Regions from separate parts of the Fictibacillus sp. S7 genome, predicted to be linked through region 2. Evidence: a T-box and tRNA genes for the amino acid it is inferred to sense, from the RefSeq annotation. Region 2 holds a T-box; the other holds one or more tRNA genes.
What was found. The T-box of region 2 lies ahead of leuS (leucine--tRNA ligase). A T-box ahead of a tRNA ligase gene usually reads a tRNA of that ligase, here a tRNA-Leu.
Positions count from the first base shown of each region.

Region 1: it has a tRNA-Leu gene. The T-box ahead of leuS (leucine--tRNA ligase) is inferred to sense a tRNA for this amino acid. The anticodon was not compared.

Region 1 is NZ_QJKL01000001.1:3,032,270-3,047,880, forward strand. Features, by position in the region: rRNA gene DMO16_RS15765 (16S ribosomal RNA) at 71-1,618, opposite strand; tRNA gene DMO16_RS15770 (tRNA-Ala) at 1,788-1,863, opposite strand; tRNA gene DMO16_RS15775 (tRNA-Pro) at 1,874-1,950, opposite strand; tRNA gene DMO16_RS15780 (tRNA-Arg) at 1,954-2,030, opposite strand; tRNA gene DMO16_RS15785 (tRNA-Leu) at 2,048-2,136, opposite strand; tRNA gene DMO16_RS15790 (tRNA-Gly) at 2,150-2,224, opposite strand; tRNA gene DMO16_RS15795 (tRNA-Leu) at 2,232-2,316, opposite strand; tRNA gene DMO16_RS15800 (tRNA-Lys) at 2,335-2,410, opposite strand; tRNA gene DMO16_RS15805 (tRNA-Thr) at 2,419-2,494, opposite strand; tRNA gene DMO16_RS15810 (tRNA-Val) at 2,502-2,577, opposite strand; rRNA gene rrf (5S ribosomal RNA) at 2,587-2,702, opposite strand; rRNA gene DMO16_RS15820 (23S ribosomal RNA) at 2,894-5,832, opposite strand; rRNA gene DMO16_RS15825 (16S ribosomal RNA) at 6,049-7,596, opposite strand; gene lysS (lysine--tRNA ligase) at 7,969-9,462, opposite strand; gene DMO16_RS15835 (GreA/GreB family elongation factor) at 9,472-9,894, opposite strand; gene dusB (tRNA dihydrouridine synthase DusB) at 10,025-11,020, opposite strand; gene DMO16_RS15845 (helix-turn-helix domain-containing protein) at 11,036-11,251, opposite strand; gene folK (2-amino-4-hydroxy-6-hydroxymethyldihydropteridine diphosphokinase) at 11,203-11,733, opposite strand; gene folB (dihydroneopterin aldolase) at 11,730-12,092, opposite strand; gene folP (dihydropteroate synthase) at 12,085-12,948, opposite strand; gene pabC (aminodeoxychorismate lyase) at 12,963-13,823, opposite strand; gene pabA (aminodeoxychorismate/anthranilate synthase component II) at 13,811-14,407, opposite strand; gene pabB (aminodeoxychorismate synthase, component I) at 14,434-15,611, opposite strand, start outside.
Region 2 is NZ_QJKL01000001.1:4,632,596-4,648,206, forward strand. Features, by position in the region: gene DMO16_RS23525 (manganese catalase family protein) at 21-590, opposite strand; gene DMO16_RS23530 (spore coat protein CotJB) at 615-878, opposite strand; gene DMO16_RS23535 (spore coat associated protein CotJA) at 884-1,096, opposite strand; gene DMO16_RS23540 (VOC family protein) at 1,279-1,680, shown strand; gene DMO16_RS23545 (gamma carbonic anhydrase family protein) at 1,653-2,171, opposite strand; gene DMO16_RS23550 (alpha/beta hydrolase) at 2,275-3,054, shown strand; gene DMO16_RS23555 (tetraprenyl-beta-curcumene synthase family protein) at 3,087-4,151, shown strand; gene DMO16_RS23560 (tRNA (mnm(5)s(2)U34)-methyltransferase) at 4,186-4,758, opposite strand; gene DMO16_RS23565 (TIGR01212 family radical SAM protein) at 4,755-5,717, opposite strand; partial or broken gene DMO16_RS23570 (MFS transporter) at 5,933-6,163, shown strand; gene DMO16_RS23575 (site-2 protease family protein) at 6,256-6,933, shown strand; T-box leader at 7,003-7,236, shown strand; gene leuS (leucine--tRNA ligase) at 7,319-9,736, shown strand; gene DMO16_RS23585 (rhodanese-like domain-containing protein) at 9,758-10,066, shown strand; gene DMO16_RS23590 (sporulation protein Cse60) at 10,195-10,386, shown strand; gene DMO16_RS23595 (NAD(P)/FAD-dependent oxidoreductase) at 10,439-11,695, opposite strand; gene DMO16_RS23600 (putative polysaccharide biosynthesis protein) at 11,899-13,527, shown strand; gene DMO16_RS23605 (DUF6884 domain-containing protein) at 13,598-14,032, opposite strand; gene DMO16_RS23610 (pseudouridine synthase) at 14,139-14,867, shown strand; gene DMO16_RS23615 (PRC-barrel domain-containing protein) at 14,903-15,550, shown strand.

The sequences.
Region 1 (15,611 bases), 1.6 Mb from region 2:
TGTTCTTTCAAAACCAAACAAAAGCTCAGAGTAAGATTCATGAGGCACCTGAGTGCTCATGTCTCCATAGAAAGGAGGTGATCCAGCCGCACCTTCCGATACGGCTACCTTGTTACGACTTCACCCCAATCATCTGTCCCACCTTCGGCGGCTGGCTCCAAAAGGTTACCCCACCGACTTCGGGTGTTACAAACTCTCGTGGTGTGACGGGCGGTGTGTACAAGGCCCGGGAACGTATTCACCGCGGCATGCTGATCCGCGATTACTAGCAATTCCGGCTTCATGTAGGCGAGTTGCAGCCTACAATCCGAACTGAGAGTGGCTTTTTGGGATTGGCTCGGCCTCGCGGCTTCGCAACCCTTTGTACCACCCATTGTAGCACGTGTGTAGCCCAGGTCATAAGGGGCATGATGATTTGACGTCATCCCCACCTTCCTCCGGTTTGTCACCGGCAGTCACCTTAGAGTGCCCAACTGAATGCTGGCAACTAAGGTCAAGGGTTGCGCTCGTTGCGGGACTTAACCCAACATCTCACGACACGAGCTGACGACAACCATGCACCACCTGTCACTCTGTCCCCCGAAGGGGAAAGCTTGATCTCTCAAGTGGTCAGAGGATGTCAAGACCTGGTAAGGTTCTTCGCGTTGCTTCGAATTAAACCACATGCTCCACTGCTTGTGCGGGCCCCCGTCAATTCCTTTGAGTTTCAGCCTTGCGGCCGTACTCCCCAGGCGGAGTGCTTAATGTGTTAACGTCAGCACTGAGGGTGGAACCCCCCAACACCTAGCACTCATCGTTTACGGCGTGGACTACCAGGGTATCTAATCCTGTTTGCTCCCCACGCTTTCGCGCCTCAGCGTCAGTTACAGGCCAAAAAGCCGCCTTCGCCACTGGTGTTCCTCCACATCTCTACGCATTTCACCGCTACACGTGGAATTCCACTTTTCTCTCCTGCACTCAAGTCTCCCAGTTTCCAATGACCCTCCACGGTTGAGCCGTGGGCTTTCACATCAGACTTAAGAAACCGCCTGCGCGCGCTTTACGCCCAATAATTCCGGATAACGCTTGCCACCTACGTATTACCGCGGCTGCTGGCACGTAGTTAGCCGTGGCTTTCTGGTCAGGTACCGTCAAGGTACCGGCAGTTACTCCGGTACTTGTTCTTCTCTGACAACAGAGCTTTACGACCCGAAGGCCTTCATCGCTCACGCGGCGTTGCTCGGTCAGACTTTCGTCCATTGCCGAAGATTCCCTACTGCTGCCTCCCGTAGGAGTCTGGGCCGTGTCTCAGTCCCAGTGTGGCCGATCACCCTCTCAGGTCGGCTACGCATCGTCGCCTTGGTGAGCCGTTACCTCACCAACTAGCTAATGCGCCGCGGGCCCATCTGTAAGCGTCAGCCGAAACCGACTTTCAAAAAAGAAGCAGGCGCTTCTCGTTATCATCCGGTATTAGCTCCGGTTTCCCGGAGTTATCCCCGTCTTACAGGCAGGTTACCCACGTGTTACTCACCCGTCCGCCGCTAAATCAGAGGAGCAAGCTCCTCGTCATTCGCTCGACTTGCATGTATTAGGCACGCCGCCAGCGTTCATCCTGAGCCAGGATCAAACTCTCCAATAAAGTGTTTGATATAGCTCTTAATGTTTAAAAATAAGAAATTGATGGGATTGTAAAATCCCTGACTTACTCTGGCTTTTGTTTGGTTTTCAAAGAACATCAATGCTGCTTTAAAAACAGCAACTTTTATATTATACCGACTAAAAAAGAAAATGTCAACAGCATTTTCTAATGGTGGAGCCTAGCGGGATCGAACCGCTGACCTCCTGCGTGCAAGGCAGGCGCTCTCCCAGCTGAGCTAAGGCCCCAAAGTGAAGATGGTCGGGAAGACAGGATTTGAACCTGCGACCCCCTGGTCCCAAACCAGGTGCTCTACCAAGCTGAGCCACTTCCCGTTATGGCGCGCCCTGAGAGATTCGAACTCCCGACCTTTTGATTCGTAGTCAAACACTCTATCCAGCTGAGCTAAGGGCGCATAAAAAAACATTCTATTGGTGCCGAGGGCCGGACTCGAACCGGCACGGTAGTCACCTACCGCAGGATTTTAAGTCCTGTGTGTCTGCCAATTCCACCACCCCGGCAGGCAGAAAAAAATGGAGCGGAAGACGGGATTCGAACCCGCGACCCCAACCTTGGCAAGGTTGTATTCTACCACTGAACTACTTCCGCATCCGTATGGTGCGGGTGAAGGGACTCGAACCCCCACGTCATAAGACACTAGATCCTAAGTCTAGCGCGTCTGCCAATTCCGCCACACCCGCAATATACAATTATAAAACTGGTGAGCCATGAAGGACTCGAACCTTCGACCCTCTGATTAAAAGTCAGATGCTCTACCAACTGAGCTAATGGCTCTCTTTAAGTGGTGCCGGCTAGAGGACTTGAACCCCCAACCTACTGATTACAAGTCAGTTGCTCTACCAATTGAGCTAAACCGGCGAAATAATGGTGGAGGATGACGGGTTCGAACCGCCGACCCCCTGCTTGTAAGGCAGGTGCTCTCCCAGCTGAGCTAATCCTCCATTATGTATGCCCGGCAACGTCCTACTCTAACAGGGGGAAGCCCCCAACTACCATCGGCGCTGAAGAGCTTAACTTCCGTGTTCGGTATGGGAACGGGTGTGACCTCTTCGCTATTGCCACCAGACATCTATCGATTTGTGATCAACGGCGATTTTCTTCGTCAGCTTCACTCCTCCTCTTCCTCATGTACGGTAAAGTACACTCCGGAGAGTCGTCGTTTTGCTTCCTCGAATCTCTTGTCGCTGACAAATCTTTTGTTTTTGAGGCATATTCCCTCAAAACTAGATAACTTCATCCAAACTTACTGATTTAATTAAGGATAAGCCCTCGACCGATTAGTATCTGTCAGCTCCACGTGTCACCACGCTTCCACACCAGACCTATCAACCTCATCATCTCTAAGGGGTCTTACTCACTTGACGTGATGGGAAATCTCATCTTGAGGGGGGCTTCATGCTTAGATGCTTTCAGCACTTATCCCGTCCACACGTAGCTACCCAGCTATGCCCCTGGCGGAACAACTGGTACACCAGCGGTGTGTCCATCCCGGTCCTCTCGTACTAAGGACAGCTCCTCTCAAATTTCCTGCGCCCGCGACGGATAGGGACCGAACTGTCTCACGACGTTCTGAACCCAGCTCGCGTACCGCTTTAATGGGCGAACAGCCCAACCCTTGGGACCTACTTCAGCCCCAGGATGCGATGAGCCGACATCGAGGTGCCAAACCTCCCCGTCGATGTGGACTCTTGGGGGAGATAAGCCTGTTATCCCCAGGGTAGCTTTTATCCGTTGAGCGATGGCCCTTCCATGCGGAACCACCGGATCACTAAGCCCGACTTTCGTCCCTGCTCGACTTGTAGGTCTCGCAGTCAAGCTCCCTTGTGCCTTTACACTCTGCGAATGATTTCCAACCATTCTGAGGGAACCTTTGGGCGCCTCCGTTACGATTTAGGAGGCGACCGCCCCAGTCAAACTGCCCACCTGACACTGTCTCCGAACCGGATCACGGTTCCAGGTTAGAATTTCAATACAGTCAGGGTAGTATCCCACCGACGCCTCCATCGAAGCTGGCGCTCCGACTTCTCAGGCTCCTACCTATCCTGTACAAACTGTACCAAAATCCAATATCAAGCTGCAGTAAAGCTCCATGGGGTCTTTCCGTCCTGTCGCGGGTAACCTGCATCTTCACAGGTACTATAATTTCACCGGGTCTCTCGTTGAGACAGTATCCAAATCGTTACACCTTTCGTGCGGGTCGGAACTTACCCGACAAGGAATTTCGCTACCTTAGGACCGTTATAGTTACGGCCGCCGTTTACTGGGGCTTCAATTCAGAGCTTCTCCCCTAAGGGATAACCCCTCCTCTTAACCTTCCAGCACCGGGCAGGTGTCAGCCCCTATACTTCGCCTTGCGGCTTCGCAGAGACCTGTGTTTTTGCTAAACAGTCGCTTGGATCTATTCACTGCGGCTCTCTCGGGCGATAAACCCTACCAGAGCACCCCTTCTCCCGAAGTTACGGGGTCATTTTGCCGAGTTCCTTAACGAGAGTTCTCCCGATCATCTTAGGATTCTCTCCTCGCCTACCTGTGTCGGTTTGCGGTACGGGCACCTCTTTCCTCACTAGAGGCTTTTCTTGGCAGTGTAGGATCAGGGACTTCGGTACTGTAATTTCCCTCGCCGTCACAGCTCAGCCTTCACGATTGCGGGATTTGCCTCACAATCAGCCTAACTGCTTAGACGCGCATTTCCATTCGCGCGCTCTCCCTACCTTCCTGCGTCCCCCCGTCGTTCAAACGGAAAGGAGGTGGTACAGGAATTTCAACCTGTTGGCCATCGCCTACGCCTTTCGGCCTCGGCTTAGGTCCCGACTAACCCTGAGCGGACGAGCCTTCCTCAGGAAACCTTAGGCTTTCGATGGACAAGATTCTCACTTGTCTTTCGCTACTCATACCGGCATTCTCACTTCAAAGCGCTCCACCAGTCCTTCCGGTCTGACTTCACCGCACTTCGAACGCTCCCCTACCACTGTACCTGATGGTACAATCCATAGCTTCGGTGATACGTTTAGCCCCGGTACATTTTCGGCGCAGAGTCACTCGACCAGTGAGCTATTACGCACTCTTTAAATGGTGGCTGCTTCTAAGCCAACATCCTGGTTGTCTGGGCAACTCCACATCCTTTCCCACTTAACGTATACTTTGGGACCTTAGCTGATGGTCTGGGCTGTTTCCCTCTTGACTACGGATCTTATCACTCGCAGTCTGACTCCCGCGGATAAGTCTCTGGCATTCGGAGTTTGACTGAATTCGGTAACCCTGTGGGGGCCCCTAGTCCAATCAGTGCTCTACCTCCAGGACTCTAGCCGCGAGGCTAGCCCTAAAGCTATTTCGGGGAGAACCAGCTATCTCCGTGTTCGATTGGCATTTCACCCCTACCCACACCTCATCCCCGCACTTTTCAACGTGCGTGGGTTCGGGCCTCCATTCAGTGTTACCTGAACTTCACCCTGGACATGGGTAGATCACACGGTTTCGGGTCTACGACAACGTACTATGGCGCCCTATTCAGACTCGCTTTCGCTGCGGCTCCGCCTTCTCGGCTTAACCTTGCACGTTATCGTAACTCGCCGGTTCATTCTACAAAAGGCACGCTGTCACCCGTTAATGGGCTCCAACTACTTGTAGGCACACGGTTTCAGGATCTCTTTCACTCCCCTTCCGGGGTGCTTTTCACCTTTCCCTCACGGTACTGGTTCACTATCGGTCACTAGGGAGTATTTAGCCTTGGGAGATGGTCCTCCCGGATTCCGACGGGGTTTCACGTGTCCCGCCGTACTCAGGATCCACTCAGGAGGGAACGAAGTTTCAACTACAGGGCTGTTACCTTCTTTGGCCGGCCTTTCCAGACCGCTTCATCTACCCCGTTCCTTTGTAACTCCATGTAGAGTGTCCTACAACCCCAGAGGGCAAGCCCTCTGGTTTGGGCTGTTTCCGTTTCGCTCGCCGCTACTCAGGAAATCGCATTTGCTTTCTCTTCCTCCGGGTACTTAGATGTTTCAGTTCCCCGGGTCTGCCTTCTCATATCCTATGTATTCAGATATGGATACCATCCCATTACGGATGGTGGGTTCCCCCATTCGGAAATCCCCGGATCAACGCTTACTTACAGCTCCCCGAGGCATATCGGTGTTCGTCCCGTCCTTCTTCGGCTCCTAGTGCCAAGGCATCCACCGTGCGCCCTTTCTAGCTTAACCTTTAAACACGATCGTAAGATCGTAAAAAAATCACTAAATCAGCGCACAACTAATGAATTAGTTGGCTTGTTTGGATGTTTCGTTATCTAGTTTTCAAGGAACATGGCCACATCAAATGTGTAACCTTTATGAATTGAAAGAAACGATGTTCTTTCAAAACCAAACAAAAGCTCAGAGTAAGATTCATGAGGCACCTGAGTGCTCATGTCTCCATAGAAAGGAGGTGATCCAGCCGCACCTTCCGATACGGCTACCTTGTTACGACTTCACCCCAATCATCTGTCCCACCTTCGGCGGCTGGCTCCAAAAGGTTACCCCACCGACTTCGGGTGTTACAAACTCTCGTGGTGTGACGGGCGGTGTGTACAAGGCCCGGGAACGTATTCACCGCGGCATGCTGATCCGCGATTACTAGCAATTCCGGCTTCATGTAGGCGAGTTGCAGCCTACAATCCGAACTGAGAGTGGCTTTTTGGGATTGGCTCGGCCTCGCGGCTTCGCAACCCTTTGTACCACCCATTGTAGCACGTGTGTAGCCCAGGTCATAAGGGGCATGATGATTTGACGTCATCCCCACCTTCCTCCGGTTTGTCACCGGCAGTCACCTTAGAGTGCCCAACTGAATGCTGGCAACTAAGGTCAAGGGTTGCGCTCGTTGCGGGACTTAACCCAACATCTCACGACACGAGCTGACGACAACCATGCACCACCTGTCACTCTGTCCCCCGAAGGGGAAAGCTTGATCTCTCAAGTGGTCAGAGGATGTCAAGACCTGGTAAGGTTCTTCGCGTTGCTTCGAATTAAACCACATGCTCCACTGCTTGTGCGGGCCCCCGTCAATTCCTTTGAGTTTCAGCCTTGCGGCCGTACTCCCCAGGCGGAGTGCTTAATGTGTTAACGTCAGCACTGAGGGTGGAACCCCCCAACACCTAGCACTCATCGTTTACGGCGTGGACTACCAGGGTATCTAATCCTGTTTGCTCCCCACGCTTTCGCGCCTCAGCGTCAGTTACAGGCCAAAAAGCCGCCTTCGCCACTGGTGTTCCTCCACATCTCTACGCATTTCACCGCTACACGTGGAATTCCACTTTTCTCTCCTGCACTCAAGTCTCCCAGTTTCCAATGACCCTCCACGGTTGAGCCGTGGGCTTTCACATCAGACTTAAGAAACCGCCTGCGCGCGCTTTACGCCCAATAATTCCGGATAACGCTTGCCACCTACGTATTACCGCGGCTGCTGGCACGTAGTTAGCCGTGGCTTTCTGGTCAGGTACCGTCAAGGTACCGGCAGTTACTCCGGTACTTGTTCTTCTCTGACAACAGAGCTTTACGACCCGAAGGCCTTCATCGCTCACGCGGCGTTGCTCGGTCAGACTTTCGTCCATTGCCGAAGATTCCCTACTGCTGCCTCCCGTAGGAGTCTGGGCCGTGTCTCAGTCCCAGTGTGGCCGATCACCCTCTCAGGTCGGCTACGCATCGTCGCCTTGGTGAGCCGTTACCTCACCAACTAGCTAATGCGCCGCGGGCCCATCTGTAAGCGTCAGCCGAAACCGACTTTCAAAAAAGAAGCAGGCGCTTCTCGTTATCATCCGGTATTAGCTCCGGTTTCCCGGAGTTATCCCCGTCTTACAGGCAGGTTACCCACGTGTTACTCACCCGTCCGCCGCTAAATCAGAGGAGCAAGCTCCTCGTCATTCGCTCGACTTGCATGTATTAGGCACGCCGCCAGCGTTCATCCTGAGCCAGGATCAAACTCTCCAATAAAGTGTTTGATATAGCTCTTAATGTTTAAAAATAAGAAATTGATGGGATTGTAAAATCCCTGACTTACTCTGGCTTTTGTTTGGTTTTCAAAGAACATTTTGCCGAACAACTTCATTGTTAAAGCCGCTCGCCGTCGCTCATTGGCGACTTTATTATCATATCATGTCGTTCTAGGCTTGTCAACAATCTTTTTTAAAAGTTTTTTAAATCATTTTGTTGATGCTTTTTAGTAAAACGCCTCAGCGACGAATACTAATATACCACCTATTTAATTCACTTGCAATACCTTTTTAGAAAAAAGTTTGATTTTCTTTATAAATAAAGAAAAACAGCCCGCAAGTCCTTGCAGGCTGTTCTGATCCCGTCGTGTTTTTACTTTTCACTATGGCGCATTTGCGGGAATAACAGTACATCACGGATGGATGGTGAATCGGTCAAAAGCATGATTAGACGGTCGATCCCGATCCCGAGACCCCCGGTAGGAGGCATACCATACTCAAGTGCTTCTACAAAATCTTCATCCATCATATGGGCTTCGTCATTTCCTGCCGCCCGCTCTTGGAGCTGTGCCTCAAAACGTTCTCTTTGATCGATTGGATCATTCAGCTCAGAGAAGGCATTAGCATGCTCACGGCCAACGATAAACAGTTCAAATCGGTCAGTGAACCGCTCATCCTGAGGGTTTTTCTTGGCAAGCGGCGAGATTTCTACAGGATGTCCGTAGACAAAGGTAGGCTGAATCAACGTTTCTTCAACAAAGTGTTCAAAGAACTCGTTGACAATGTGCCCGTAGGACATATTTTCTGTTACAGGAACCTTGTGCTCTTTTGCAAGAGCAAGAGCTTCTTCCCTGCTCATCTGAGGCCAGAAATCGACGCCTGTCGCTTCTTTAACCGCATCAACCATATGGATTCTTTTCCAGCGTGGTTCAAGGTTTACTTCATGCTCGCCGTATTTTACGGTTGTGCTTCCGTGAACATCCTTTGCAATGTGTGCGATCAGATTTTCTGTAAGCTCCATGATGTCGTGATAATCCGCATACGCTTCATATAGCTCGATCATTGTAAATTCAGGGTTATGGCGTGTAGATACACCCTCATTGCGGAATACACGGCCAATTTCATAAACCTTTTCCAGGCCACCCACAATGAGCCGCTTCAAGTGAAGCTCAATAGCAATACGCATATAAAGTTCCATATCAAGCGCGTTGTGGTGGGTAATGAACGGACGTGCCGAAGCTCCGCCCGGGATTGAGTGCATGGTTGGAGTCTCCACTTCCAAATAGCCATGGTCATCCAGGTAGCGTCTCATGGAACGAATAATCTTACTTCGGGCAATAAAGGTATCCTTTACTTCAGGATTCATGATCAAGTCAACGTAACGCTGTCGGTATCGCTGCTCGACGTCCTTCAGGCCATGGAATTTGTCAGGAAGCGGACGAAGCGACTTTGTAAGAAGCTGAAAATCTTTTGCTTTTACGGAAAGCTCGCCTACTTTGGTTTTAAAAACAGTACCTGTAATCCCGACAATGTCCCCGATATCAATGGTATTGAACAGTTCATACTGTTCTTCCCCAACCGCATCGGTTCTTACGTAGATTTGGATTTGTCCTGTAAGGTCCTGAACGTGAGCAAAACCTGCTTTTCCTTTTCCGCGCTTGGTCATGATGCGTCCGGCGATTGTCACTTCAATACTTTTCTCATCCAATTCTTCTTTTGAGAGCTCCTGGTACTGCTCGAGTATGTCCTTGGCACTATGCGTACGGACATACTTTGTACCAAATGGATCTTTACCGCTTTCGCGGAGGTTGTTCATTTTTTCTCTGCGTACCCGCAGCAAATCATTTAATTCTATATCCTGGCTCATGGAATTCTCCTATCTTTTGCAGTTTTGTATATTAATGATTTCATATGATATTTGTCCCCCGGGAAGGGAGATATAGATTTTTGAGTTCAGCGGTTTGCCAAGAACAGCCTTGGCTACCGGAGAATCGGAGGCAATCTTGAATTCCCTCGGATCAGCCTCAAAAGGATGTACTATTGTATAGGTCATTTCGTCCTGAAATTCGAGTTCAAGCAATGTAATAGTGGAACCGACTTCAGCGGTATGGCCGGGCTCTTTCTGGTTTGAAAGAATTCGGGCATGAAGAAGCACATGCTCGAGCTGTTTGATTCTCTTATCCAAAAATTGTCCTTTTTCCTCCACTGTGCAGGCTTCCTTTTCGTCGATCAAGCTTTTCAGCTCATGTTTAAGCCTCCTGGTGCCTTCATTCGTAAGCAAAACCGTTTCTTGGGTCATTTGCTTCTCCTCCATATCATTAATAAATAATATCTTGTGAAAACACCAGGGAGCAGGATTTAGATAATATAAGTGCAACAAAAGCCAGAAATAGTTCTGGCTGGTGTTATTTCCTATCAGGGTTGAATGATCAGCTTACTTTGTCAGCCGGTTTTGCTTCTACTTCTTCAATATAATCATAAAGAAGCTTGCGCATTTCTTCCCTTGTTGTTTTTATATTCACTTCGTTACGGACAGAGCCGGTTTTTGGAAGTCCTTTAAGATACCATGCAGTATGCTTGCGCATTTCGCGAACCGCCACATACTCCCCTTTAAGGTCAATCAGGCGGTCCATGTGCAGCATGCAGATGTCGATTTTTTCTCTTGGCGTCGGCTCTTGAGGAATCTCTCCTGTTTCCAGGAACTTGATGGTACGGTACAGCATCCATGGATTACCGAGTGCTCCGCGGCCGATCATCACGCCGTCCACGCCGTACGCTTCAAGCGCATGCTTTGCATCATGCGGTGTAGCAATATCTCCGTTTCCGATGACCGGAATGGAAACATTGTCTTTTACTTGTTTAATGATATCCCAGTTTGCTCTTCCTTCATACATCTGAACACGGGTGCGTCCGTGAACTGCTACTGCGGCACCGCCGGCACGCTCGACCGCCTGGGCATTCTCGACGGCAAAAATGTGGTCCTCATCCCAGCCGACACGCATTTTAACGGTGACCGGTTTTTGTACCGCATCAACAGTGGCTGCCACCATCTCATAGATTTTATCCGGATCCAGCAGCCATCTTGCTCCGGCATCACACTTTGTAATCTTAGGAACAGGGCATCCCATATTAATATCTATAATATCGGCATTTGTGTTCTTGTCTACATACTTTGCCGCAGCAACAAGCGATTCCCGCTCCCCTCCAAAAATCTGAAGGCTTAGCGGTTTTTCCCGCTCATCGACATAGAGCATCTTCAGCGATTTTTCGTTTTCTAGCAGAATTCCTTTGTCGCTGACCATTTCGGCACAAACAAGTCCCGCACCAAAATCCTTTGCGATCAGACGGAAAGCCGGATTGCATACACCTGCCATTGGAGCAAGCACCACCGGGTTTTTCATCTTAATTCCGCCGATTTCTAACACGTATATCACCTCACCTTATCTTCGAACATAGTGTTGCGTTAATTCATCTATAGAAACCTGAAAGATTGTAGCAATCTTTGTGATCAGTTCTTCCTTCGGCTTCCTGTTTCCGCGCTCGATTTCTCCAAGTATGGAAACGGAAATGCCCAATTCCCTCGCAAGGCCCTCCTGTGTAAAGCCTTTTAACTTTCGAAAGGCCCGGATTCTTCTGCCCCACTTTTCTTCTTCCATCTGTGTACACCTTCTTTATTCTGCAGCTGTTTGAAGAGAACCCCGAGTGGCACTTTTTCTGTACCGGGGAATGTGAGATCTGGAGCAATCTCAAGCAACGGAATCAGTACAAAAGCACGTTCCAGCATGCGTGGATGCGGAATGTGCAGTGTGTCTGAATGTATACGTTCACTATTATACAACAAAATGTCAAGGTCTATTGTTCTGGGCCCCCATCTGATTTCCCTGATTCTTTCCAGTCTGTTTTCAATTTTCTGGGTTATGCTCAACAGCTCTTCTGCAGAAAGGCACGTTTGCAGCTGAACCGCCACATTCAGGAAAGGGGGCTGATCGGTATAGCCCACAGGATCTGTCTCATACAGGGACGAAACAACGCTGACTTCGATGTCCGGATGGTTCTCCAGTTCTTGTACCGCCTGACGAATGTATTCCTCCCGGTTGCCAAGATTGGAACCGAGTGAAAGATAGACGGTGTTCTTCATGCTCTGCCCCTCGTTATTTCAATAGCAACCGAATCATAATGGCCTGGAATAGGAGGGTCGGGTTTGACTACTTTTACGGTGCATTGCTGAACGAGCGGATAACTGGAAAGAAGGGTGGTCGCAATGCTTTCAGTCACGGTTTCCACGAGCTTTTTCGGTTCGCCTTCCACGATCTCCTTCACCGTTGCATAAACCTCACCATAGTTGACCGTGTGCTCCAGATCATCGGTTGTTCCGGCAGATTGAAGATCCATCTCCAGGATCAGATCCACCCTGAACCGCTGCCCGAGCTTATTCTCTTCCGGAAAAACACCGTGATACCCATAAAACGAAAGACCCTTCATATATATTTTATCCAAGTGGACTCATTCCTTTTCCAAGCATGGCATCCATCATCTTGGCCATGCGGCTCATTTCTTTAACATCATGAACCCGGACGATGGAACAGCCCCGCTCAATTCCGAGACAGACCGTGGCGCCTGTCCCTTCCATACGCTCATTGACAGGAAGGTCGAGCGCATTGCCGATCATGGACTTCCTCGACGTGGCGAGAAGGACCGGATACCCCATATCCACAATCTGATTTAGATTGCGCATCGTCTCCAAGTTTTGTTCATAGGTTTTGGCAAAACCGATTCCCGGGTCCAAAATGATATTCTCCGGGTTGACGCCTTCTTTCATACAGATAGCAATACTCTTATTTAAGTCAGCGATGATGTCGGGCATCAGCTCATCGTAATCGCGGTCAGGCCGGTTATGCATCAGGATGATCGGAACATTGAGGCGGGCCGCGGTTACAGCCATCTTGTCATCCGCCTTCGCTCCCCACACATCGTTGATAATGTGGGCCCCCGCCAGAATCGCTTTCTCCGCCACCTCCGCTTTATAGGTGTCAATGGATAAAGGAACCTGAACTGAACGGGAGACCGCTTCAATCACGGGAATGACACGGCGCAATTCTTCTTGTGCCCCTATCTTTTCACCGCCAGGTCGGGTTGATTCTCCGCCGATATCAATGATATCTGCCCCTTCAGCCACCATTTGCCGGGCGTGTTGTATGGCTGTTTCGATCGAGTTAAATTTTCCTCCGTCGGAAAATGAGTCAGGAGTCACATTCAAAATCCCCATCACATGCGTCTTTTTTGACAGATCAAGTGTATACGGGCCGCAGGAAATGAGATGGTTAAAACTCTTTGTTGTGATTGCTTGTCCCATTATAGGCTCCCCCTTTATGCTAATTCATCAATACTCCATAAATCCTTGCTGCATGAATGGTATAAAAACAATAGCGAATGCAACACCTTTCCCTCGGCACCCGGAAAATCTTTTCCTTCAAATCTTTTAACCGGCACCATTTCCTGAATGGAGTTGGTGAGAAAAATTTCATCGGCAGCAAGCAAATCCTGTGGTGTGTAGAATCCTTCTTCTGCATCCATATCAAGCTTGGCAGCCGCAGCCATAATAAACTGCCGCGTAATGCCGTTCAATATGCCGGTGCCGAGCGAAGGAGTGTACAACCTTCCATCCTTTACCCAGAATACATTGGAGACCGTTCCCTCACTGGCAAAACCGTCCTCTGTTAAAAAAAGCCCTTCCTGTTCAACAGGCTCCTTCAGTTCCCTTTTTCCAAGAATGCTGTTCAGATAGTGATGGGATTTCAGGCGGATTCTGCCTTCCGGTGTATTTCTTCGCGTCTGCAGAACCACCAGCTCTTTTTCGTTAAATGGTCCTTGTTCAGGAAGCGGTTTTCCGTAAATGATAATGGTTGGTTTTGTGTAAGGCTCTGTTTGAAGACCAATTTCGCCGATTCCCGCCGAAATATTAAATCGTATATAGGCATTCTTCCATTTATTGCGCCTCATTAATCGCTTGGTCTCCATCCAGGCTGCCGAGCTGTCCAGCTCATGCTTGATGTTAAGCTCGACGAGTGCCTGCCGGAGACGATTCATGTGGTCTTCCCACAAAAACGGATGTCCATTATAGACCCGGACGGTTTCAAAGGCTCCAAGCCCATACATGTATCCGTGGTCAAACGGAGAGATTGATGCTTCATTTTTACTTACAAGTTTTCCATCTATTAAGAGGTACATACCTTGTTCCCTTTATTTTTGTATTGATCGATAAAATTACGGAGCAGCTGCTTGCCCGCTCCTGTCATTATGGATTCGGGATGAAACTGTACGCCTTCCACAGGCAGCGTTTTATGCCTGATGGCCATGATTTCATCGTCAGCCGTCCATGCCGAAATGTCAAAACAGTCAGGAAGCGTTTCTTTTTTTACGGTAAGAGAGTGATATCTTGTTGCTGTAAACCCATTCTCCACACCGCTGAAAATCGTATTGTCATCATGAAGGATCGCAGATGTTTTACCATGCATCAAACGCTCCGAGCGAATCACGTCTCCTCCGAACACCTGTGCAATGGACTGATGGCCAAGACAAACACCGAATATAGGAATTTTTCCTGAAAACCGCTTGATGACATCCATGCTGACACCTGCTTCATTCGGCGAGCAAGGGCCAGGCGAAATCATCAGGTAATCCGGTTTAAGTGCTTCAATCTCTTCAAGTGTAATTTCATCGTTTCTCTTGACGACCAATTCTTCTCCAAGTTCTCCCAAATATTGCACCAAGTTGTACGTGAATGAATCATAATTATCGATCATTAAAATCATTTCTCATCTTCCTCCTCTAAGCTCTGCTAAACTAATTCACAACTTTTTTCTTCGCTTAATTCCTTTGCCCGCCATAGCGCAGCGGCTTTTTTCAAGGACTCTTTATATTCCGCTTTTGGATCGGAGTCAATAACAATGCCGGCTCCAGCCTGGACATGTGCCATACCGTCCTTGCAGACCATCGTCCGGATCGCGATGTTCAATTCTGCATCTCCATCAAACCCAATCCATCCGATAGAGCCAGTATATACCCCTCGCCGCACAGGCTCAAGTTCTTCAATAATTTCCATCGTTCTGATTTTTGGGGCACCGGTAATTGTCCCCCCCGGAAAGGTTGCTGCAATGAGATCAAACGCGTCACATTCCTTGCGCAGTCTCCCTTTTACATTGGAAACAATATGCATGACATGCGAGTACTTTTCAATGGTCATGAACTCATCCACTTCAACACTTCCATATTCGCTTACTTTCCCAAGGTCGTTTCGTTCCAGATCGACGAGCATTACATGTTCCGCGCATTCTTTTTCATTTTCGATCAATGTCATCGCAAGCCTGCGGTCCTCTTCTTCTGTTTTGCCTCTTGAGCGGGTTCCTGCAATTGGGCGGGTGCTGATCTCATCTCCCCTTTTTTTGACCAGAAGTTCCGGTGAACCACTAACGAGCTGAAAGTCCGGTGTGTGAAGATACCCCATGTAAGGAGAGGGATTGAAACGGCGAAGCTCTTCATAAATTTGAAAAGGCTGCGACATTAGCGGCTTGGACTGACGAACAGAAAGATTAACCTGAAACACATCTCCGGCAGCAATATATTCCTTTACCGTTTTTACAGCTTCCACAAAACAATCCTCAGACATTGATACGGATTCCTGAAGGAACGGAAAATGAACTTTTTCCAACGCTGTTCTTTGCTCTTGCTGGTGCGGCGCACTCCATAGCTGCACATATTGCATCAATTTGCGTTCCGCGCTGCTTCGGTCCTTTTCCGCGAAATGAACCATAATAAAAAGCTGTTCCTTTTCATGGTCATAAACAAACACATCGTCAAATACGAGAAGCGAAACATCGGGCAGGTTCAGATCATCCTCCGCCTGTTCCGGAAGCTTTTCGATTTCACGCGCAACATCATAACTGAAATATCCGATGGCGCCTCCTTTAAAATCCGGAAGGCCGGGAACAGCTGCAGTATGAAACGAGGATAGCCATT
Region 2 (15,611 bases):
AGCGGTTTTAAGAAAGACTGTCAAAAAACGGTTTTTCGGTCGCGTTCTTCTTTCAGAATTTCCACAGCCTCCCGGAACCTCATGGAATGGATAATTTCACGTTCCCTCAAGAAACGGAGACCGTCATTGAGATCCGGATCGTCCGACATGTCAATCAGCCACTGATAGGTGGCGCGTGCCTTTTCTTCAGCTGCTATGTCTTCATAAAGGTCTGCAATCGGATCTCCTTTGGCCTGAATGTAAGAGGCGGTCCATGGAACACCTGCTGCATTATGATAAAAAAGAGCACTGTCATGGTTCGCATAATGGGCATCCAGTCCGGCGTCACGCATCTGTTGAGGCGTGGCGTCTTTGGTAAGTTTTACAACCATTGTGGCAATCATTTCAAGGTGAGCAAATTCTTCTGTGCCTATATCGGTCAACAGCCCGATGACCTTATCGGGAATGCTGTACCGCTGATTCAAGTAACGCAGAGCCGCCGCAAGCTCTCCATCGGCTCCGCCGTATTGTTCAATCAAAAATTTAGCGAGTCTCGGATTACAGGTGCTGACTCTAACCGGGTACTGAAGTTTTTTTTCATAAATCCACATGGTCACCCTCCAATAAAATTACATTTACACTTGCCACGGCCAAGGCCCTTTGTTCCAGTCCCATGGTGTACCTGAATAGCTGTTTCCGTACTGCTGCATGGGACCATATTGGGATTCAATGGCTTTTTTCAGTTTTTTTCGCTCCCGTGCATAATGATTAAACTGATTAATGCTTGCGGTGTCATTTGGATGGGTATCAAGGTACAGCGTTAATTCTACCAGAACAAAATCCACAGCCTGCAATTCTTCCAGGAGTCTGTAATAGTCGGCAGGAAGGCTATTTTCCATATGCATTAACTCCTCCGATCATAAGGGTTTTCATAATAATCGTAGAACGCCGGCCAAAGGGTTCCTTTCTGTAATGCTTCCCTTGGGGAAAACTGCGGCAGGTTCGGCGGCTGGAACGTCATATACAGTTGCGGTGGAGTGCGGTAGTACTTTTTGCCGATGGGAGGACAAGGGTCAAACGGACTGTGGTAAGGGGTATAGGATTTTATCGGTTTCAATAATTTCACCTCCAAAAAAAGGGCTCTTACTACTTTATTGAACAAGAGTAGGAAATATGACTTTAAGGTAAACGCGGCTTCTGGGGTTTATCCATTTAAATAGGAAATCATCTTGTGGTATGATTTATCCAGAACATGCAATATGTACGGAAAAAATTTTGGGATGAATGGAAGGGGAAGCCATGTACGAAGGAATCCATCACGTTTCACTAGTGGTAACTGATTTGAAGAAAGCGTTGTATTTTTATGAAGGCATATTGGGGTTCAAAGCAGACAAAGAGCGCCCGCAGTTTGGTTTTCCGGGCGTATGGTACAATTTTGGCGCAACTCAGCTTCATTTGATCGTAAACCCGCAGGGAAAAGCATTAAGAGGAACGGATGACCTGGATAGCAGGGATGGCCATTTTGCCATACGGGTGACCGATATTCCGGGGTTATTGAAAAAACTGGATCACTTCAAGGTGCCATATCATAATAAACCCGAGAATAAGACTCCATGGCACCAGGTATATGTATGTGATCCGGACGGCAACTTAATCGAGTTTAACGGCGATCGTCAATCGGATTCGGAAAGCGACTTGTAATACTGCCCTTTTTCCTGATATTCACGGCGAATGCGGTTCATATCGGCGATGTCGTCAGCATTTAATTCCCGAATCACTTTGGCTGGACGGCCAAACGCCAGGGAATTTGGCGGTATCTTTTTTCCTGGGGGAACGAGGCTGCCGGCTCCGATAAATGCGCCTTCGCCAATTTCAGCACCATCAAGGACCAGTGAGCCCATTCCGATCAGCGCATTTTTCCGGATGAGACTGCTATGTAAAATAACACTGTGTCCAACCGTCACTCCATCTTCAAGGATCAGGGGGCGGTTGGGGCTTTGGTGAAGAACCGAGTTATCCTGAACATTTACGCCATTGCCGATAATCGTGGGGGAAACATCTCCGCGTATGACAGTGTTAAACCAGATGGAACTGTTTTCTCCGATGGTCACATCGCCGGTAATGGTTACATAATCTGCAATATAGGCGCTTTTTGCAATGACTGGATTTTTTCCATTGTAAGGGTAAATCAAACGTATCACATCCTGTTTTCAAATAAAATCGGGTTTTTAAACTGTTTTTAGCTTTTCATTCTATTCTATCAAAGGATAATTATTTCGAGAAGGGGATGCTGTTATGTGGAAGTGGGAAACTAAGGATGTAGTAAAAGGTGCCGTTATCATAGTCCATGGCGCGGGGGAATATCACGGCCGCTATGAATGGCTGATTCAGCAGTTTAACGCCGCAGGCTTTCATGTCTTAATGGGAGACCTTCCCGGACAGGGAACGACCACCCGCCGCCGCGGGCACATTGATTCTTTTGATGAATATATTCTCACGATAGAAGAATGGATTACAGAAGCTGAGCTGTATTCCCTTCCTGTATTCCTTTTTGGCCACAGCATGGGAGGACTTGCCGCTATCCGTGCGGCAACGGAGAGGAACTTTACCTTAAAAGGCATCATTCTTTCATCACCATGCCTGGGGCTTGCGAGTCCACCAAAGAAGGGAATTGAAACACTTTCCAGGGTCCTGAACACAGTGGCTCCTTCCATCAAATTTTCTGCCAATCTGGATCCTGTCAACAAAACAAGAAATGAACAGGTTCTTCGGCGGGATGCTTCTGATCCGCTGCTGGTGGAGAAGGTGTCGGTAAGATGGTACCGTGAGCTTGTAAGCGCCATGAAAAAGGCTCATCAGGAGACGGACCGCTTTCCGAACGTGCCGCTTTTGGTCATACAGGGAGGAGACGACCGGATTGTGGATAAACGTGCGGTCCGCAGCTGGTTTAACCGGCTTGAACTCCATGATAAAATGTATAAAGAATACCCGGGCTTGTATCATGAAGTGCTGAACGAGCCGGAACGGGATGATGTTTTTAAATTTATGAAATCGTATTTAAATCTTTATTTTTGATTTTGGATGATTGCAAGGGGTGGAAAATTGAAATGAGTGTACCGAATCAACCTTGGGCATTAATGTATCGCATCTATCGCAATGTTCTGCCCGATGTAGCACTTTTTTTAGAGAAATGGCGGGAAAAGGCAGAGACCATCCCCAATGACGAACTTAGAAAACAGGCTCTGATGAGCATTGATACAAAGGAATTCCATTGCCAGGGAGGAGCCATACTGGCTCTTCTGGCAGGTGAACAGCGGCAAAAGGTTATTGAATTTGTGGTAGCCTATCAGACAATCAGCGACTATTTGGATAATCTCTGTGACCGAAGCACTTCACTTGATCCCAAGGATTTTGAAGCGCTGCATGAATCAATGATTCATGCGCTGACACCGGGGGCTGAAAGGAAAAATTACTATCGTATGAGAGAAGACCAAAATGATGGGGATTACCTTTGGAGCCTGGTACAAACGTGCCAGCGCATTCTTTCGGAAATTCCGCATTATTCTTCCATCGCGGATTCACTGCTTGATCTCGCACATTATTATTGTGATTTGCAAATACATAAGCATGTGATGATTGAGGAACGGGTACCGAGGCTGCAGGCCTGGTACCGCAGCCACAAGGATTCGCTGCCTGCCATGAGCTGGTACGAATTCTCGGCCTGTACAGGCTCGACTCTAGGTATTTTTTGCCTCGTCTCCTACGCTTCGCAGGAAAGTTTGACTGCTGAACAGGTTCAGGTCATTAAAAACGGCTACTTTCCCTGGGTTCAAGGTTTGCATATTCTGCTCGATTATTTTGTGGATCAGCAGGAAGATGAAGAGGGGGGCGACCTCAATTTTTGCTCGTATTATGAAAACGGAAATCAGCTTCTGGAGCGGTTTGGCCATTTTGTTGAACAGGCCGACCACAGCATTCAGCGGCTGCCGGACAGCAAATTTCACAAACTCATCAACAGAGGACTGCTTGGTATCTATCTTGCCGATCAGAAGGTTGACCGCCACCCTGGGATAAAGAAGGCGGCCGGCAAGATCATGAAGATGGGCGGAGGAATAACCTATTTCTTTTATATGAACCGAAGATTGATGCAGCGACTCAAGCCTTCTGTATAAAAAGAGCGGATACTGCACATGCAGTTTCCGCTCTTTATCTTTTTTCAATCGCCACAATAAAAGGAGGATTGTTTTTTTGATTAATAAATCCATATTGCAGGACATGGGCTTTTTGCTGATCCAACTGACTGGCATACTCTAAAACAGCATCCCGTTCTTTCTTTCCTTGTTCATGGCCGTGGTAGATGACCAGTACGGCGATTCCCCCGGGAGCAAGCAGCTCATAAAGCTGTTCCAGTGCCTCTATTGTGGAATCGCTTTGTGTAACAATCTCTTTATTTCCACCGGGCAAATAGCCGAGATTAAAGATAGCAGCTTTAATCGACCCGTGGTATTCCGCCGGAATGGCAGATGTCATCGTATGGTGGCCGGCGTGAAAAAGGGTTACATTGTCAAATGCCTGTTCTTCCAACAGACGGCGGGTGGTGTTTTGAATCGCCAGTTCCTGAATGTCAAATCCAAACACACGGCCTCTCTTACCGACCAATCGGGAAAGATAAAGCGTATCATTCCCGTTTCCGCATGTGGCATCGATAACAGCACTTCCATCTGACGCAGCGGCTTCGAGCAATGTTCTTGCAAATGGCAATATTCCTTGTAGATTCATAGCGGCCTCACCGTTTCTTCAGAATAATATTTTCCCTGGTAACTGTTTCTTCGTTCAAGTTCGCTTTCGATCGCGTTCAGGACTTTCCATTTATTCATGCTCCACATCGGGCCAATCATTAATTCAGGGGGCCCATCACCCGTAAGGCGGTGTATCATCATTTCGGGGGGGAGAATCTCAAGCTGGTCACATACGAGATTAACGTAGGTATCAAAGTCGAGAAACTGAAGCATTCCCTTATCGTATTGCTTGACCATCGGCGTTTTTTTTAACAGGTGAAGCAAATGGATCTTGATGCCCTGTACATCCAGCTTGGCTACTTCTCTTGCCGTTTCCATCATCATTTCTGGCGTTTCCAGTGGAAGTCCGTTAATAATATGGGAGCACACCCGAATATTATGTTGACGGAGCTTTTGCACACCTTCTACATAGGTTGGGTAGTCGTGGGCACGGTTGATGAGAAGGGCAGTCCGTTCATGGACCGTTTGAAGACCCAGCTCGACCCACAGGTAGGTTCGTTCATTGAGTTCGGCAAGATATTCAACCACATCGTCAGGCAAACAGTCGGGACGGGTGGCAATGGCCAGTCCGACGACATCCTTTTGCTCCAGGATGGGTTCAAACATTTCCCGCAGTTTTTCCACGGGGGCATAAGTATTGGAAAAAGCCTGAAAATAGCCAAGGTATTTCCCTTTTTTCCATTTTCGGTGCATACGTTCTTTTACCGTATGAAACTGGGTGATCAAATCATCACGACGGTCCCCGGCAAAATCCCCGGATCCGCTCTGCGAGCAGAAGGTACAGCCGCCGTATGCTGCTTTTCCGTCACGATTTGGACAGTCAAAGCCGCCATCAAGAGGGACTTTGATAATTTTTTCATCAAAACGGTTTCGTAGATGGGTATTCCATGTATAAAAACGCTTGTCGCCAAAATGGGCGGGAACGCTTAGGTCTGGCAATTAGATTCACTCCTTAACTTAACGAAAATGCTCACTATCGCACTATATGCCATTTTAGCATGGGAGAGTCCATTCTCCAACATTCGGTGAGAGGGGAGGAGGAGGCAGGTTTACAATTGTCAGCACGCAGAAAAAGCACTACAATACTTAGGGGTATTCTTTTGCTGAAATGGGGGGCAAGGTATGCCAAAGTCCTTTGGCTGCTGATTATCGGCATGGTCCTGAATGAACAGGATCAACTTTTTTGTGGCAGGTGAATACGATTTACATACATGGCATCTCGGAAAGTCGCTGACTGCTGCGGGAATTGTGCTCATGATCAATTCGGGCGCCGTGGTGCTGGGCAATCTGGCTGGCGGCCTGTTGTTTGACAGGCTTGGTGGTTACCGGGCCATTCTTGCCGGAGTTCGATCACCCTTCTTGCCCTTGTTCTGTTAGTGTTTTTCTTATTAGCATGGCACTTACGCAATTGTACGACAGAAAGATTGCTGTCCTCGAGCTTTCGCAGAAAAAGATCGTTTGAAATAAGGAGAGTTGAATGGAAAATTTCATGGCTTTTAATTTTCAGGAACTGCCGTTTGTCATCATTTCATTGGTTATTGCATTTACCATTCATGAATTTGCCCACGCATTTACCGCTTATCTATGCGGTGATCCGACAGCAAAGAACCAGGGCCGGCTTACCCTTTCGCCGATTGCCCATCTTGATCCCATCGGCACCATTCTCTTGCTGATTGCCGGCTTTGGATGGGCGAGGCCTGTTCCGGTTGACCGCCGGAACTTCAAGCGCCCTCACTTATATGGCATTCTTGTTTCGATTGCCGGGCCGCTGAGCAATATATTGATCGCTGTTATTGGCATCATTGTTTTTTATTCACTTTTTACAACGGGTGTCGTGGATGGTGTGTCGGAAAAGGGAATTGATTTTATCGACCGGCTGATCAACATGCTTGTCTATTTAAATGTCTTGCTGTTTGTATTTAACTTGCTTCCGGTTCCGCCGCTTGACGGCTATCGCGTTCTCGAGGACCTTGCACCGGATAGAGTCCGGGCGAAAATGATGAAATATGAGCATTTTGGGGTCATCATTTTCCTGGTTCTCGTTTTAACACCGCTCGACCGTTACACCATCTATCCGATTTTCAATACCATCGTGCCTGCTGTCGCCAATACGGTGGATAACTGGATTCGTCCTTTCTTTGAATCTGGTATATAACTAGGAAAATAGGGCTAAGCTACACTTGACAATTTGCTTTGGTATTCATAAAATACAAGTTAAATATGGTAAATTACGATGATAAGGACTAGTAAAAAAGCAGAAGGAAGCAGAGAGTTGACGGATGGTGCAAGTCAACCCCAAACCTTTTTGAACTCGCCTTGTAGTTGCGGAAGTGAACATTTGTAGCTTCTGTCGTGCAACCCGCGTTAAGGGTCCAATGAGAGAGCGTGGCACGTTTGCACGCTAATGTGGGTGGTACCGCGGCAGGTTAATAAGTATACACAACCTTTCGTCCCTGAATGTGTTTTAGGGGCGGAAGGTTTTTTATTTTGTCTTTATTACTTTAAAGGGTGAATGATAGTAACAGGGAGGAAAAGACAGTATGCATTACGATCATCGAAAGATCGAGCCGAAATGGCAGAAATATTGGGAAAACAAAAAAACATTTAAGACCGAAGAGGATTACTCAAAAAAGAAATTTTATGCCCTGGATATGTTTCCTTATCCGTCCGGTGCCGGACTTCACGTTGGCCATCCGGAAGGCTATACAGCCACTGACATCCTTTCACGCATGAAGCGTATGCAGGATTACAATGTACTGCACCCTATGGGGTGGGACGCATTCGGATTGCCGGCCGAGCAGTATGCACTTGATACAGGAAATGATCCGGCTGAGTTCACCGAAAAGAACATAAATACCTTCCGCAGACAGATCAAAGAACTGGGCTTCTCCTATGACTGGGACCGTGAAGTCAACACGACTGATCCGGAGTATTACAAGTGGACCCAATGGATTTTTATCCAGCTGTATAAAAAAGGATTGGCGTATGTTGACGAAGTACCTGTGAACTGGTGTGAGGCGCTGGGGACAGTCCTTGCGAACGAAGAAGTCATCGATGGAAAAAGTGAACGCGGAGGCCATCCGGTTGTCAGGAAACCGATGAGACAGTGGATGCTGAAGATTACAGCCTATGCAGATCGCCTTCTTGAAGATTTGGAAGAGCTGGATTGGCCGGAAAGTCTGAAAGAAATGCAGCGCAACTGGATCGGCCGTTCGGAAGGTGCTGAAGTTCATTTTGACATTGACGGATATGACAAGCAAGTAACCGTGTTTACAACACGTCCGGACACCCTGTTCGGAGCGACCTATCTTGTGCTTGCTCCTGAGCATGCATATGTCAATGAGATTACTACAGAAGCCCAAAAGCAGGCTGTCGAGCAATACAAAAATGAAGTGGCTACTAAGTCTGACCTTGAACGCACCGAGCTTTCCAAGGAAAAAACAGGTGTCTTTACTGGTGCTTATGCGGTCAATCCGGTTAATGGCAAGCGAGTGCCAATCTGGATCGCCGACTATGTGCTGGCGACTTATGGCACGGGTGCCATTATGGCCGTACCGGGACATGACGAGCGCGATCATGAATTTGCGATGAAATTTGAATTGCCGATCATCGAGGTTGTAGAAGGCGGAGATGTGAGCAAAGAAGCTTATGCCGGCGACGGAAAGCATGTGAATTCCGACTTCCTGGACGGCCTTGATAAAGAGGAAGCCATCAATAAAATCAACAGCTGGCTCGAAGAAAATAAAAACGGCGAAAAGAAAATCACGTACCGTTTGCGTGACTGGCTGTTCTCCCGTCAGCGCTATTGGGGTGAGCCGATCCCGATCATTCTGTGGGAAGACGGAACAATGACTCACGTTCCTGAAGAAGAACTTCCTTTGCAACTGCCTGTGGTGGAAGAAATCAAGCCATCAGGTACAGGAGAATCCCCGCTCGCGAACGTATCAGAATGGTTGAATGTAGTGGATCCCGAAACCGGCAAAAAAGGACGCCGCGAAACCAATACAATGCCGCAATGGGCAGGAAGCTGCTGGTACTATTTACGGTACATCGATCCAAAAAACAGCGAAATGATTGCCGATCCTAAGAAAATTCAGCACTGGCTGCCGGTTGATATTTATATCGGCGGTGCAGAACATGCGGTTCTTCACTTGCTCTATGCCCGTTTTTGGCATAAGGTGCTTTATGATCTTGGCATTGTTTCGACAAAAGAGCCGTTTCAGCGGTTGTTCAACCAGGGAATGATTCTTGGCGAGAACAATGAAAAAATGAGCAAATCCAAAGGCAATGTGGTAAACCCGGATGAAATCGTAGCTTCGCACGGTGCAGATACTCTCCGTATGTACGAGATGTTCATGGGACCGCTCGATGCCTCTATCGCATGGAGCACGACGGGGCTTGACGGATCCCGCCGTTTCCTTGACCGTGTGTGGCGCCTGTTTGTCGCAGATAACGGAGAGCTTAATCCTGTAATCACAGATGAGCAGGGAACAGATACCTTTGAGCGGGTTTATCATCAGACCGTGAAAAAAATAACGGAGGACTTTGAGGGACTTCGGTTTAACACTGGTATTTCTCAATTGATGGTGTTCGTGAACGAAGCCAACAAGCAAAAGGTTCTTCCGAAGTACGCGATGGAAGGCTTTGTGAAGCTTCTTTCTCCAATTGCTCCACACATCACGGAAGAGCTTTGGGAAAAGCTTGGCCACAGCGGAACGATTGCCTATGAAGCTTGGCCGGTATGGGATGAAGCCAAATTGGTGGATAAAGAGGTCGAGATTGTAGTACAGATCAACGGTAAAGTAAAAGCTAAGCTCAGCGTACCAGCTGACATTACACGGGAAGACATGGAGCAGGCAGCAATGGACAGTGACGCGGTTCAAAGCAGCATTGAAGGGAAAACAGTCCGCAAAGTCATTGCAGTTCCAGGCAAGCTCGTGAATATCGTTGCCAATTAATCCGCAAAGAGGTGAAATGAATTGACAGAGCATATTGAAACGATTACTCCTGAAGAGGTGAAAGCTAAGCTGAAAAAGGGTGAGGCCATCTCCCTCATTGATGTTCGCGAGGATGCGGAAATCGCTGCGGGAAAGATTCCTGAAGCGAAACACATCAAGATGATGGAGATACCTGATCGATTGGATGAGATAAATCAGGACGAAGAGCATATTATTATCTGCCGTTCCGGGAGTCGAAGTGAGAACGTATCTTACTTCCTTCAGGATCATGGATATAAAGTAAAAAACATGGTCGGCGGCATGCTGGCTTATGAAAGAGATTCCGAATAAATTAAGACCCGGCTGTCAAAATGCGCAGCCGGGTTTTTTTATGGATTGTTTTAAACTGCAAAACTAGTGGGATTTTTACAAAGGATTCGACGAAACCGGGAGGGAATTACTTAGACAGGAGGTGGGGTATGTTAAAGATCAAATTATTTGATGAAGAACATGAAGAAGACCTGGAAGAAGCGGTTAATGCTTTTCTGGAGAATATTCCTGAATCCAAAATCAAAGATGTTAAGTACCAGGTTTCTATCAGTGACAGTCTGAGAACAGAAGAGGAACCGACCATATACTCCTATTCCATCCTGGTAATCTATAGCGAGTAAACAAAAAGGCTGAGAGGCAATTGTTTTCACTTTCCTCTCAGCCTTACTGATTTTATAACACGGCGGCGTTCGTTCCCGCCAGGTGCCCGGTAACAAAAGCAACAGTAATATTGAATCCCCCGGTATACCCGTGAAGGTCGAGTACTTCTCCACAGAAATACAATCCCTTTTTCTTTTTGGAAGCCATACTTTTTGGCTCGATTTCCTTAATCGATACGCCTCCGCCAGTAACAAAGGCTTTTTCAATGGAGAGTGTTCCGTTTACTTCCAATGGAAAACGTTTAAGGAGTGAAGTGAATTTGCGAAGACTTTGCTTGTTCAGATTCTCACCCGTTATCTCAAGCGGTATTTCTGCTTTTTCCAGCAAAAACAAAAGATACCGTTCGGGAACCAACCCTTTTAAGACATTCTTTATGGCCTTTTTCGGATCATTTTTCAATAGGTTGTTTACTTGTTGAAACAGTTTTTCCTCGTTTAGGTCAGGAAAGGCATCAACACTCATCGAAATGGTTTTCGTATTAAATTTTTTGAGAGCTTTTACTACATATTGGCTGGACCTGAGAACAGCGGGTCCTGAAATGCCAAAGTGGGTAAAGATCATATCCCCTTTATGGGATTTGATCAGCTTGCCCTTTGGATTCCAGACAGACAGCTCCGCCTGGCGCAGTGAAAGGCCCTGCAAAGTTTTTGATTTAATAAAAGGTTCAGAAGACGTGATGGGAACCTCAGTCGGATAAAGTTCGGTGATGGTGTGGCCCGCTTTTTTTGCCCAGGCATAGCCATCTCCGGTTGATCCTGTATGCGGTACCGATTTTCCTCCGACGGCAATGATCACTGACTTGGCGGGAATGATGGTGCCGTTTTTCAAAACGATTTCTTTTACCGCCTCTTCGGTATAGTTAATGGTTTCGACGGGAGAGTTGGTCCAGATTTTCACACCGAGGGATTCAATTCTCTGTAACAATGCCGCAACCACATCGCCGGCCTTATTGCTGACAGGAAACATTCTTCCATTGTCTTCTTCTTTTAACGCAATGCCCAGTCCCTCAAAAAAAGAAATGATATTCTCGTTATTAAAGATGGAAAACGCACTGTATAAAAAACGCCCGTTTCCGGGAATGTGTTTAATGATTTCATCAATGGGCAGCCTGTTGGTGACGTTGCACCGTCCTCCGCCTGAAATGGCCAGCTTTCTGCCAAGCTTGTCCCCTTTATCGATGAGCAGCACTTTTCTGCCCTTTGATGCTGCTGCGACTGAGGCCATAAGTCCTGAAGGCCCTCCGCCGATGACAACCACATCATATTTCATTTTTGCACCTGCTTCCTTTTCTGCCTGGCTTTTCAGCCAGGTCTTCAAAACACGATCATTTGATATAAACAAAAAGATACCACAGATTTTATCAAATTAAAAATTCTGTTTCATTTGATTGCTTGTGTTACAATACTAATGTTGTTTTAAGAGAACACATAAAAATTGCCTGGTTGCAGCATTTAATAGTAGGAGATGGATTCATGTCTCGGTTATTGCGAGGAACGTTAATTTTAACAGCAGCAACATTTTTTTCAAAGTTTATCGGAATGCTATACATTATCCCTTTCAATGCGCTTGTCGGCACGAAGGGGCTTGCGTTGTATGGGTATGCCTATAATCCCTATACGGTGCTATTAAGCATCGCAACGATGGGAGTTCCGCTGGCGGTTTCAAAGTTCGTATCGAAGTACAATACGCTCGGTGACTATGAAACCGGAAGAAGATTATTAAAATCGGGACTTTGGATTATGACGGCCACCGGCTGTATCGCTTTTCTTATTCTGTACTTAATGGCTCCCGGCCTGGCTTCAAATATCCTGGGAAAACATGACGGTGTCGGAAATTCGGTCGAGGATATCACGTTTGTCATCCGAATGGTAAGTACCGCCTTGATCTTTGTTCCTTCCATGAGTTTGATCAGGGGATATTTTCAAGGATTTCAATCCATGGGACCTACGGCGGTTTCGCAGGTCATTGAACAGATTGTCCGTATTTTGTTCATTTTGATCGCCAGCTATATTGTCATTAAAGTGATGCATGGTGATTTAACGACCGCTGTCGGACTGGCTACGTTTGCGGCAACTGTCGGTGCAGTCGGCGGTTTGCTTGTTCTGCTCTGGTACTGGAACCGCAGACGGCCGTATCTGAAAAAACTGTATTCAGAATCAAAGGTGGAGTCCACGGTGTCGCTGCCTGCGATCTATAAGGAAATCGTCTCGTATGCCGTTCCATTTGTAGCGGTTGGACTTGCCATTCCGCTTTATAAAAATATTGATCAGTTTACCGTGGTCAGTACATTGCAAAATGCGGGGTACAGCTTAAAAAAAGCAGAAGCCGTGTTTGCGATGGTAACCCAGACTTCCCACCAGCTTGTCATGATTCCGGTGTCGCTTGCCACCGCCTTTGCGCTGACGCTGATCCCGGTGATCACGAAGTCTTATACTGAAGATGACAGAGAAAGCTTGAACAAACAGATCACCCAGTCCTTCCAAATTACCTTGTTCCTGACGGTGCCGGCGGCCATCGGGCTTTCGGTTTTAGCTTATCCGGCGTATGGAACGCTCTTTACCCTGGGGGACATCAAGCTGGGAGGACAGATTCTCGAGTGGTATTCCTTGTCTGGCATCTGGTTTGCCATGTTCACTGTAACAGCAGCCATTATGCAGGGGCTTAACCGCCAAAAATTTGCGCTTTTCAGCATGCTTGTAGGAATACTGTTTAAGTTGTCATTGAACATTCCCCTCGTTCTTTTGTGGCAGGGGATTGGCTCCATCATTGCCACTAATATTGGCTATACGGTTTCGATTTTAATCAACCTGTATGTTATTAAGAAATACGGTGAATTTTCATATAAGTGGGTCATTCGCCGTTCCATCTTGATCCTTGCTTTTGGTTTGGCAATGGCCCTTGTCGTTTACCTCGTAAAAGCGCCGATCGAACACTCTTTTGATGGCGTGTATACAAAAGCAAGAGGCGTAGTGGTGCTCACTGCAGGCATTATTTCGGGAGGACTTGTTTATTTCATCCTCTCTTACCGTTCGGGGCTGATTGGCCTTGTGCTTGGCCAGAGGTTCAAGTTCCTGAAACGAAAAAATCAAAAAGCCACATAAAAAGAAGGTCCTTTGAAAGGACCTTCTTTCTGCAATGATGGCTTGGCAAATCGCGTGTAAAACGCCGGATTCACTTTGAAGCTTCGTTTTGTTCATCATACCACTTTAACTGGTTGCCAATGCTGTATCCTTGCAGTGGAACCTCAAAATGGTATCCCGCACGGGTGAGTGCAGGCTGGAGATGTTCCCGATATACCCAGCCACCATGGAGGAAAACCGTGGTTTCTTCCGGTTTTTCATGCGTGAGCAGTTCATCAATGACCTTTCTTGCCCATTCCTGCTTTTCCTTCGATGAAAAATTTTTGATGGAAACATTATAGGGCTCAATCCGCTCATCCTGAGTGAGAAACCCTTCTTTTGCACTGTAAAAATAAAACGCATCGTAATGTTCCTTGGCATAGTGAACCGATTTTACAAACAGTGGGCTTATGTATAATTCGATCGCAGTTGCGGGATGGTGCAGTTTTTTTCTGGCAGTAGCCAGCAGGCCAATTTTCCGCTTCATCACATAATCTCCTCCTATAGTACTAAAATACCCGCGTTTCATAATTATAAAGCAAAATTTTGAAATTATATAGGAAAATATACTTAAACAGAAATGAGGCCGCGCCATGATGCGTATTGATAAATTGTTAGCCAATATGGGCTTTGGAAGCCGGAAAGAAGTAAAGCAATTATTGAAATCAGGTGTTATTAAAGTGGATGAAGCGGTTGTAAAAGACAGCAAAACAAAAGTGGATCCGAACGTGCAGAAGGTTACCGTTCATGGTGAGGAAGTGGTTTATCAGGAAACCATCTATCTGATGATGAACAAGCCGCCGGGAGTCATTTCTGCAACGGAGGATCATGCTCTGCAGACGGTAATTGATCTTCTGGAAGAGAAAGACAGGATTCTTTCTCCATTTCCAGTGGGGCGGCTGGATAAAGATACAGAAGGGCTGCTCATACTTACGAATGACGGACAATTGTCCCACTCGCTTTTATCCCCAAAAAAGCATGTACCTAAAACCTATTTTGCAAAAATAGACGGCTGTGTTACGCAAGAAGATGTGGATGCGTTTAAACAAGGTGTAACGCTTGAGGATGGCTATCACACCAAGCCAGGAACTCTTGTCATTCTTCAATCAGGAGAACATTCCGAAATCCGGCTTACGATTACCGAAGGCAAATTTCATCAGGTGAAAAGGATGTTTGAGGCGGTCGGAAAAAAAGTAACCTACCTGAAACGAATCCGGATGGGGGGACTTGACCTTGATAAGGGATTGAAATTGGGGGAATACAGAGAGCTGACGGAGGATGAATTAAACAAACTGCAGGATGGAAAGGTTTTTTCTGACTGATATTGGGGTAAAGCCTCCAAAAGGAGGAATGTTTCATGCTAATAAAAGGAACAGATTTACTCGATAAAAAAGTACGGCATGCCGAAGCCAATGAAGATAATATTGAATTAAATGGCATTCTTCTAAATAAATATGACTTTTCACTGTGCTACCTTACGTTTGAAGAAGCCGTGCCTGCGGACCCGGGAAATGATAAGTCATTTGATGCTGTAGACAGAAGTGTCCTGGACATGCAGGCAGCGACAAGCGGGATTGGCTCACAGAGTACACCAATAAGCGGAACAGGCTATCCCGTTACCACAAAAACAAGGATCAAAGAAACGTATTATATTCCTTGGCATGAAATTGTTTCATTGGATGAGGATATCGTCTATCAAGGGAACGAACGCCAATTGGATGAACCGGAAGAATGTTTGGAATCCACCATATTTAAGGGATGGACCGTGGAAACCACTGAAGGAGATAAAATCGGGAAAATTCATGATCTGATCTTTGATACCATTGCCAAGAAAGCAGTGGCTCTTGAAATGACCGAAGGATTTTGGTCAAAGCTGATGGGAGAAGGCAACAAGTATTTGCCTATTGCAGGAGAACCTCACTGGGCAGAGGAGAAATGGATTGTAGAACCTGAGCTCAAAGATCATCTGGTGAATACAAAGGATGAAATCCAGCCACTTTTTTAAATCAGAAAACAAAAACCCCTGTCCAATGCGAGCAGGGGTTAACTTATGGAAGCAAGAAAAT